3 regions of the Stenotrophomonas forensis genome follow, and region 3 is predicted to be linked to each of the others. Evidence: predicted binding sites of a transcription regulator. Region 3 holds the regulator's gene; each other region holds the start of a gene.
What was found. Region 3 encodes FliA, which starts transcription of late flagellar genes. Its sites were predicted from a motif close to TAAAGTTTNNCNNNCNNNGGCCGATAA; they were not measured.
Positions count from the first base shown of each region.

Region 1: K5L94_RS19430 (methyl-accepting chemotaxis protein) is a predicted target of FliA. The motif match lies at 1,377-1,403, and genes of this name have one in related genera.
Region 2: K5L94_RS21730 (GGDEF domain-containing protein) is a predicted target of FliA. The motif match lies at 1,543-1,569, and genes of this name have one in related genera.

Region 1 covers NZ_CP082270.1:4,241,166-4,244,436, reverse strand. The annotation lists gene K5L94_RS19440 (S41 family peptidase) at 1-319, shown strand, start outside; gene K5L94_RS19435 (NAD-dependent epimerase/dehydratase family protein) at 418-1,311, shown strand; gene K5L94_RS19430 (methyl-accepting chemotaxis protein) at 1,524-3,271, shown strand, end outside.
Region 2 covers NZ_CP082270.1:4,768,640-4,771,910, reverse strand. The annotation lists gene K5L94_RS21735 (YchJ family protein) at 1-215, shown strand, start outside; gene K5L94_RS21730 (GGDEF domain-containing protein) at 219-1,499, opposite strand; gene egtB (ergothioneine biosynthesis protein EgtB) at 1,650-2,921, shown strand; gene egtD (L-histidine N(alpha)-methyltransferase) at 2,918-3,271, shown strand, end outside.
Region 3 covers NZ_CP082270.1:2,329,441-2,332,711, reverse strand. The annotation lists gene flhF (flagellar biosynthesis GTPase FlhF) at 1-448, shown strand, start outside; gene K5L94_RS10975 (MinD/ParA family ATP-binding protein) at 435-1,322, shown strand; gene K5L94_RS10970 (RNA polymerase sigma factor FliA) at 1,319-2,062, shown strand; gene cheY (chemotaxis response regulator CheY) at 2,120-2,512, shown strand; gene K5L94_RS10960 (protein phosphatase CheZ) at 2,512-3,117, shown strand; gene K5L94_RS10955 (chemotaxis protein CheA) at 3,120-3,271, shown strand, end outside.

The sequences.
Region 1 (3,271 bases), 1.9 Mb from region 3:
CCTGCCGCCCTACCTGAAGCCGCTGGTGGTGCTGATCGACCGTCGCACCGGCTCGGCGGCCGAGTTCGTCGCGTACTCGCTGCAGGCGGTGGGGCGCGCACGCATCGTCGGTAGCCGCAGCGGTGGCGCCGCGCACATGTTCGATGATCCTGTGCAGCTGCCCGCTGGTTATCAGATCAGCATTCCGGACCGTCAGCCGATCAACCTGCGTACCGGCGGCAACTGGGAACGAACCGGCATCACGCCGGATGTGCCCGGCGGTGATGATCCGCTGTTCATCGCGCGGCAGCTGCTGGCACCGCCAACGTCGCCACGATGAACGCGTTTTTGCAACATCCGGCTATCGCAGACGACATGCCGCTTGCCTAGAATCGAATCATCCCGGTAGTTCCCGGGCGCTTCGAGCGAATGGACTCAATGAAGATTCTGTTGACCGGCAGTTCCGGACGGATCGGGCGTGCGATCTTCGGCGCACTCGCGGCCGCCCACGAAGTGGTGGGGCTGGATCGCAGCCCGTTCGCCACCACCCGCATCATCGCCGATGTCACCGATCGCCAGGCCGTGGAACGCGCTGTCCGTGGCGTCGACGCAGTGATCCACACCGCCGCCCTGCACGCACCGCATGTGGGACTGGTGCCGGATGCGGTGTTCCAGCAGATCAACGTGGAGGCCACCTCGCACCTGCTGCAGGCCGCGCGCGAGGCCGGTGCGCGGCGGTTCGTGCTGACCAGTACCACCGCGCTGTACGGGCATGCGGTGGTGGCGGGAGGCTGCCGCTGGATCGATGAAGACACCGAGCCATTGCCGCGCACGATCTATCACCGCAGCAAGCTGCAGGCCGAGGCTCTGGCCGTGGCCGCCGCCACGCCGGGCTTCAGCGTGCGTGTGCTGCGCATGGGCCGTTGCTTCCCGGAGCCGCCCGAGCGCATGGCGATGTTCCGCCTGCACCGTGGTATCGACGCGCGTGACGTGGCCAGTGCGCATGCCGCGCTGCTGCTTGATGACGGTGCCGCCTTCGCCCGCTACATCGCCTGTGCGCCGACGCCGTTCCGGCGCGAGGACTGCCTGGAACTGGCCACCCAGCCGCGCAACGTGCTGGCGCGGCGCGTGCCGCAGCTGCTGGCCGAGTTCGAACGCCGTGGCTGGCCGCTGCCGATGAGCATCGACCGCGTCTACGACAGTGCCCGCCTCCGCAACGAGCTGGGCTGGCAGCCGCGGTTCGGCCCGGACGATGTGCTGCAGCAGTACGCCGCGGGCAGCATCGAAGTGCTGCCGCGGGCGCAGTGGATCAAGGATCGCGTAGCCGAGTAGGGCGGCAGCGGGGCGGGTTGCTGACCCGTCCCTGAGCAGATTCAGGAATGTGCAGGCGGGCCGCCTCAACCTCGTTGGTGGGCGGCCGCTAACCCGGTGCGCTTCCAGCGCCGGGCGTGTACCCCGGTGGCCGGGGGCCTGCGCGACGGATCGCGCGCCTGCGCGGTGCCCTCGCGGTACCGGTCATCCTGAACTGCCTAGCGGACCCTTCCATGCCTCCTTCCCGTTCCGCCGCTGCCCGCCGCCCGGGCAGCATCGCCCACAAGCTGATGCTGGGCACCGCCGTGATCGCACTGCTGTGCTTCGGCCTGACCGCGTTCCTGATCTATCGTCAGGCCAGCGCCAGCCTGATCGATGCCTCGCGCCAGACCATGACCAGCGAAGCCAACGCCGAGGCGCGCCAGGTCGCAGCCGATCTGGGCACGGCCTTCGCCAGCAACGACGCGATGGTCGAAGCCGTGCTCGCCCAGCGTGCGCGCGGCGATGTACCCGACCGCGCCAGCCTGGCGGCGGTGCTCGGCGAGCAGCTGCGCACCCATCCGGAATGGCTGGGCAAGAGCACCATGTGGGAAGCCGATGCGTTCGACGGCAAGGACGCCGCGTTCGCCAACACCGAGGCGCACGATGCCACCGGCCGCTACATGAGCTACTGGGCCTGGCAGGACGGCGCACCGCAGCAGTCGCCGATGACGGACTACACCGAAGCCGCCGATGGCTCGGCCGACTGGTACATGGATCCCAGCCGCGACAAGCTGCCCAAGGTCAGTGAACCCTATGCCTATGACATCGGCGGCCAGCAGGTGCTGATGAGCACACTGAGCACGCCGATCATCGAGAAGGGCACCTTCCTCGGCGTGTTCACCGTCGACTTCTCGCTGGCGGCGCTGCAGAAGCACCTGGCCACGCTGACGCCGATGGGCGCCGGCCGCGTCGAACTGCTTTCGCCCAAGGGCGTGGTGCTGGCCTCGGCCAACGCCGCCGAGATCGGCAAGCCGCGCAGCGACGCGCTGACCCGCAGCATGCTGGCGGACATCGCCGCCGACCGCCGCTTCGAAGCCTTCACCCCGGATGCCGCCGGCAACGTGCGCGTGTACGTGCCGCTGCGCGTGGGCGACGCCCCGCAGCGTTTCGCGCTGGGCGTGGTGATGCCGCATGCGGTGATCGTGGCCGAGGCGCGCCAGCTGCTGTGGCTGACCCTGCTGGTCGGCGTGGTGGCGGCCCTGGCCCTGAGCGCGGGTGTCTACGTGCTGTTGCGCCGGCTGGCGATCCGCCCGCTGGCTGAAGCCGTGCGCGTGGCCGGTGATGTCGCCGCGGGCAAGCTGGACAGCACCCTGCCGGCGCGCAGCAATGACGAAGTGGGACGCCTGCTGGAGGCGATGCAGGGCATGCGCGGCCAGCTGCAGGCGGTGATGGCCGCGCAGGCGGAAATGGCCCGCCGTCATGACGCCGGCGAGCTCAGCTACCGCATGGACGCGTCGGTGTTCCCTGGCGAGTACGGCCGCATGGTGGCCGACAGCAACCAGCTGGTGGCCTCCAGCAATGCGGTCACCCAGCGCCTGGTGGAAGTGATGCAGCGCTATGCCGTAGGCGACCTCAGCGTGGACATGGAGGCGCTGCCGGGCGAGAAGGCCGTGTTCAGCGCCGCGATGGCCACCACCAAGAGCAACCTGGCCGCGATCAACGATCAGATCCAGCAGCTGGCCGCAGCCGCCGCTGCCGGTGATTTCGCGGTGCGTGGCGATGCGCTGCGCTTCGACCACGACTTCCGCCGCATGGTGGAAACGCTCAACACCATGATGCAGGTCAGCGACCACAACCTGGCCGCGCTGTCGACGCTGCTGCGTGCGATCGCCGCCGGTGACCTCACTGCCCGCATGCAGGGTGACTTCCACGGAGTGTTCGCGGTGATGCGCGACGACGCCAACAGCACCGTGCAGCAGCTGACCGGGATCGTCGGGCA
Region 2 (3,271 bases), 2.4 Mb from region 3:
CCCGCCCGGCCGAGCTGGTGCTGGAGGAGGCGCCGGGCCAGCGCACGCATTGGCTGGGCCTGACCGTGCACGAGCACACGCCCACCGGTGCGGACAGCGCCGAGGTGCGCTTCACCGCGCGCTACCGCATCGGCGGCGGCAGTGCGGTGAAAATGACCGAGCACAGCCGCTTCCTGCGCATCGACGGCCGCTGGTACTACCTCGACGCGGTCTGAGCCTCAGCCGCCGCGCACGGCCAGCACGCGCTGGCCGGCGTGCGCGCGGACCTGGTTGCGGCCGCCGTCCTTGGCCCTGTACAGCGCCTGGTCGGCCGCCTTGATCACCGCTGCCGGCCGTGGATCCTCACGGCTGTCGGCCAGGCCGATACTCACTGTCACCTGCACCACCTGGCCGTTGCCGCCGCGTCCGCGCTGCTGGCGGCCGGCTTCGTCATCACGGCTGCGGGTACTGCGGTCGCGCAGCTGCATGCGGGTGGCCTCGATGCTCTGCCGCAATGCTTCCACGGCATCGACACAGGCCGCCGCCGGACGGTCCAGGAACACCACGACGAACTCCTCGCCGCCATAGCGGAACGCGCGGCCACCGTCGCTGACCCGCGACAGCCGCGAGGCCACCAGGCGCAGCACGTCGTCACCGGTATCGTGGCCATGGGTGTCGTTGAAGGACTTGAAGTGATCCACGTCCACCATTGCGATGCTGTAGGTGCCGCGTGCCCGCTGCACGGTCTCGTTGAACGCGCGGCGCCCCGGCAGGCCGGTCAGTTCATCGCGGAAGGCCATGTGGAAGGACTCCTGCAGCATCGCACCCAGCATCAGCAGCAGGGCAGCACTGCTCAGTGCCGGCAACAGCACCGGTTGCAGGAAGATCCGCGGCAGCATCCACCACAGACACAGTAGGGCCAGCAGCATCGCGGTGTGCAATGGCCGCGGATGCCGCCACGCCTGCCAGCCCAACGCAGCGGTGGCCAGCAGGAACAGCAGGGCCGGCACCTGCGCCAGCGCGTTCCAGTGGGCGGGAATCCAGCGCCAGTGACGGTCCGACAACAGGTCGTGCATGCCGCTGGGCTGCTGTGCTGCCAGCAGCAGGAAGACGGCAAGCGCCAGGCCGCAGGCCACGCCGCGCAGCAGCAGGTCCTGGCGACGTCGCCCGCGTTCCGGCCACAATGCCAGGCCCGCCAACAGCAGCGGCAACCAGGCCGAGATGGCATGGAAGCGCAGCGGGGTCAGGGCGGTCACATGGCCACTGCGCAGGTAGCCACCCACATCCTGGTGCAGCAGCGCGAACACCACCGCCACCAGCAGCAACAGGCACAGCGCACGCACCTGGTGGTAGAGCAGGGCCAGCCCGGCGCCGAGGCTGGCCAGCAGCCACGGCAGGATGCGCTGGGCCGGGCTGGCAACGTCTTCGTTGCCCAGCGCCGTCCACAGCAGCAGTGCGACCAGCACGGCGGGCAGCACGAACAGGTAATGCGCAGGCTGGCGGAGCGGATGCAGGGGCAAGCAGGAATTCCAGCGCGGTGACGACGCGGCCGCAGCACTGCCGTTAGCGGCGTTCGGGCCCGCTTCTTGAATGCGGGCGGGTCACCCATGTGAACAAAGTGACGCCGAACCATGACGTCGCACTCACCGGCCTGCGCCGATGCTGCCTGCATGGACAGCGTACCTGCCGCCGTCGCTGCCCCGCAGCACGATCTCGCCCACCAGTTCGCGCGGGTGCGGGCCCGCAGCCTGCAGTTGGCCGCGCCGCTCAGCGCCGAGGACGCCATGCTGCAGAGCATGGCCGATGCCAGCCCGAGCAAATGGCACCTGGCCCACACCACCTGGTTCTTCGAGCGCTTCGTGCTGGCAGGCCTTGCCGCCGCACCGGCGCACGATCCTGGCTGGGACTTCCTGTTCAACAGCTACTACAAGAGCATCGGCCCGGCCCACGCGCGGCCACAGCGTGGGCTGCTGTCGCGCCCTTCGCTGCAGCAGGTACGCGATTACCGCCAGCAGGTGGATGCGCAGGTGCAGTCACGCCTTGCTGCCGGCGACCTCGACCCACAGGCGCTGCAGCACCTGCAGCTGGGCCTGCAGCACGAACAGCAGCACCAGGAACTGCTGCTCACCGACATCAAGCATGCGTTCTGGTGCAATCCGCTGCAGCCGGCCTACCGGCAGGACCTGCACGCCATCACCAGCATCGCCACTGCGCAGGGCTGGATCGAATCGCCCGAACGCATCGTTACCGTCGGTGCCGCGGCGTGGCCGCAGCACGCCGCCTTCGCCTACGACAACGAATCGCCGCCGCACCGCGTGCTGCTGCCCGCCCATGCCCTGGCCGAGCGCCCGCTCAGCAACGCCGAGTACCTGGCCTTCATCGAGGCCGGCGGCTATCGCGAGCCGCGCTGGTGGCTCAGCGAAGGCTGGGCGCTGCGCGAAGCAGAGGACTGGCAGCACCCGCTGTACTGGGACGACGCCCTGCAGCGCGAATACACCCTGGGCGGTTGGCGCGAACTGGACCTGCACGCGCCGGTCTGCCACCTCAGTTATTACGAGGCCGACGCCTGCGCCCGCTGGGCCGGTGCACGCCTGCCCAGCGAGTTCGAATGGGAAGCCGCTGCCGCCTCGCAACCGTTACGCGGCCATTTCGCCGATGACGATGGCCTGCACCCGCAGGCCGGGCAGGGCAATGGCCTGCGACAGATGTTCGGCGATGTATGGGAGTGGACCCAGAGCGCCTATGGGGCCTATCCGGGCTTCCGCCCGTTCGCCGGCAACCTGGGCGAATACAACGGCAAGTTCATGTGCGGGCAGTGGGTGCTGCGCGGCGGCAGCTGCGCCACTCCGCGCGGACATGTGCGTGCCAGCTACCGCAATTTCTTCATGCCGCCGGCGCGCTGGCAGTTCTCCGGGCTGCGCCTGGCCAGGGACCTCACATGAGTACGGTGGATGACGCACTGCAGGCGCTGACCGATCTCACCCCGGGGCGCCAGCAGATCCTGGCCGATGTGGTGGCCGGTCTGTCGCGCCCGTCGCGGCAGTTGCCCTCCAAGTACTTCTACGATGCCCGCGGCTCGCGCCTGTTCGAGCAGATCACCCAGACCCCCGAGTATTACCCCACCCGCACCGAGCTGGCCCTGCTGAAGCGCGTGCTGCCGGACATCGCCCGTACCGTCGGCCCGCGCCTGCACGTGGTGGAACTCGGCAGCGGCAGTGGCCGCAAGACCGCGCTGCTGCTGGCCGCATTGCACGATCCGGTGGCCTACACGCCGATCGAGATCTCGCGTGCC
Region 3 (3,271 bases):
CGAGGCCAACAGCGGCACCGACCTGGACCAGCTGCTGGAACGCCTGAAGGACTACAAGCTGGTGCTGATCGACACCGCAGGCCTGGGCCCGCGCGACCGTGCACTGGCCGCCCAGCTGCAGTGGCTGCGCGCCGCCCGCCAGGTCCGCACCCTGCTGGTGCTGCCAGCCAACACCAGCTTCGGCGACATGGACGAGGTGGTCCGGCGCTTCGGCGCCGCCAACCTGCAGGGGCTGGTACTGAGCAAGCTGGACGAGACCGGCCGCTTCGGCAACGCCCTGTCGGTGGCCGTCGACCACGCCCTGCCGATCACCTGGGTGACCGATGGCCAGGACGTTCCGGAGGACCTGCACCGGGCCAGCGCAGCCAATCTTGTACTTCGCCTTGAAGATTTGCGCCGAGCGGCCGATATGCCCTGCAACCCGGAGTTGAACCATGCCGTCGCGTGAGTACGCCAAGCTGACCAAGACCTTCCCGCTGTCGGCCACCCGCAGCGAGCCGCTCGGCCCTGTGCGCACCATTGCCGTCACCGGCGGCAAGGGCGGCGTGGGCAAGACCAACGTCTCGGCCAACCTGGCCGTGGCACTGGCCGGCATGGGCAAGCGCACGCTGCTGCTGGACGCCGACCTCGGCCTGGCCAACATCGACGTGATCCTGGGGCTGAACCCCACCTTCACGCTGGCCGACCTGGTCGCCGGCCGCTGCTCGCTGGAAGACGTCATCGTCGAAGGCCCGAACGGCGTGCTGGTGGTCCCGGCCGCGTCCGGCCGCCGCCACATGGCCGAGCTGGCCCCGGCCGAGCATGTCGGCCTGGTCAACGTGTTCTCCGAACTGGAACGCGAGCTGGACATCATGGTGGTGGACACCGCCGCCGGCATCACCGACGGCGTGCTGACCTTCTGCCAGGCCGCGCAGGACACCGTGGTGGTGGTCTGCGACGAGCCGGCCTCGATCACCGACGCCTACGCACTGATCAAGGTGCTGTCGCGCGAACGCGGCGTGGACCGCATCCAGGTGGTGGCCAACATGGTGCGCGACCCCAACGAAGGCCGCGTGCTGTACGAGAAGCTGACCCGCGTCTGCGAGAAATTCCTCGCCGATGTCTCGCTGAACTACCTGGGCTGCGTGCCGCAGGATGACTGGCTGCGCCTGTCGGTGCAGCGCCAGCAGCCGGTGGTGAAGGCCTACCCGTCCAGCCCGGCGGCGCTGGCGATCACCGAGATCGCCCGCCGCACCGCACGCTGGCAGGCGCCGACCGAACCGCGCGGCGGCGTCGAGTTCTTCCTCGAACGCATCCTCAAGCAACGTGGGGTGGCGGCATGAAAGGCGCAGCCCAGTACCGGGAGGTCCAGCGCTCGGCCGCCAACGAGGTGATCGCCCAGCACTCGGACCTGGTGCGGCGCATCGCCCACCACCTTGCCGCGCGCCTGCCGGCCAGCGTCGAAGTCGACGACCTGATCCAGGCCGGCATGATGGGCCTGATCGAGGCCTCGCGCAGCTACGACGCCGACCAGGGCGCCTCGTTCGAGACCTACGCCTCGATCCGCATCCGCGGTTCGATGATCGATGAGATCCGGCGGGGCGACTGGGTGCCGCGCTCGGTGCACCGCCGCGCCCGCGACGCCGCCGCCACCATCCGCCGGCTCGAACAGAGCAGTGGCCGTGCCGCCAGCGCCACCGAAGTGGCCGCCGCAATGGAGATGCCGCTGCCCGAGTACCTGCGGCTGATGGAAGATGCCGCACGCGGCCAGGTGCTGAGCCTGGAGTCGCGCATCGAGGACCAGGGCGAGCTGGACACCGTAGCGCAGGGCGGCCCGACCCCCCAGCAGGTGCTGGAGCGCGGCGAGTTCGGCCGCGAGCTGGGCAAGGCCATCGGCCATCTGCCCGAGCGCGAACAGCTGGTGCTCTCGCTCTATTACGAGCAGGAACTGAACCTGAAGGAGATCGGCGCGGTGCTCGGCGTGAGCGAGTCGCGGGTCTGCCAGATCCACGGCCAGGCCGTGCTGCGGCTGCGTGGCCGGCTGAAAATCTTCGAGGCGGCGGACGCCGGCCTGGAAGAATGAACATCCCCGAGGCGGCTGCCCCCGGCCGCCCGGAATGAACAACAAAGGAACTCTGCTTTGAACAAGAACATGCGCATCCTGATCGTCGACGACTTCTCGACCATGCGTCGAATCGTCAAGAACCTGCTGGGCGATCTGGGCTTCACCAATACCGCCGAAGCCGAGGACGGGCATGCTGCGCTGTCGCTGCTGCAGAGCCAGCCGTTCGATTTCGTGGTCACCGACTGGAACATGCCGGTGATGACCGGCATCGAGCTGCTCAAGGCGATCCGTGCCGATGCCAAGCTGAAGACCCTGCCGGTGCTGATGGTCACCGCCGAAGCCAAGCGCGAGCAGATCATCGAAGCCGCCCAGAGCGGCGTGAACGGCTACATCATCAAGCCGTTCACCGCGCAGACCCTGGAAGAAAAGCTGGGCAAGATCTTCGAACGCCTGGCGGCCAGCGCCTGATGGACACCACGGTCGACAAGAACGCCCTCGCCCTGCGCCTGCAGGAAGCCCTGGACGCACTGGAGTCCGGTGACGAGGCCGCCTGGCGGCAGCGCATCGACGGACTGGTCGCGCTGCGCACGCAGCCGATGATGAGCGGCCTTTCGCGGCTGGCCCGCGAACTGGGACAGGCGCTGGGTGAACTGCCGACCGTACCCAGCGAAGCCGGTGAGCTGGATGACGCCTGCGCGCGCCTGGACCACGTGGTGGCAATGACCGAACAGGCCACGCACCGCACCCTCGACCTGGCCGAGGAATGCCGCAGCCTGACCGAACAACTACGCGCCGAAGGCCTGCAGCCGGGCCAGGACGCGCAGCTTGAGCGCATCCGCCACAACCTCACCGAGATCGCCCTGACCCAGAGCTACCAGGACCTGACCGGGCAGATCATCCGTCGCGTGGTCGGCATCGTTCGCCGCGTGCACGAAGGCTTCGGCGCGCTCGGCCTGCCGCCGGAACAGCATCGCACCGACCCGGAACTGGCCGGGCCGGCACTGAAGGGACTGGACCGCCACGCGGTCTCGCAGAACGACGCCGACGACCTGTTGTCGGATCTGGGGCTGTAAGCATGAGCGCGGTATCCGACGACATCACTGCCGATTTCATCATCGAGGCCCAGGAAATCCTGGATCGGCTGGGCGAACAGCTGGTGTCGCTGGAGCAGGCACCGCAGGACAGCGAGCAGCTCAATGCGGTGTTCCGCGGCTACCACACGCTCAA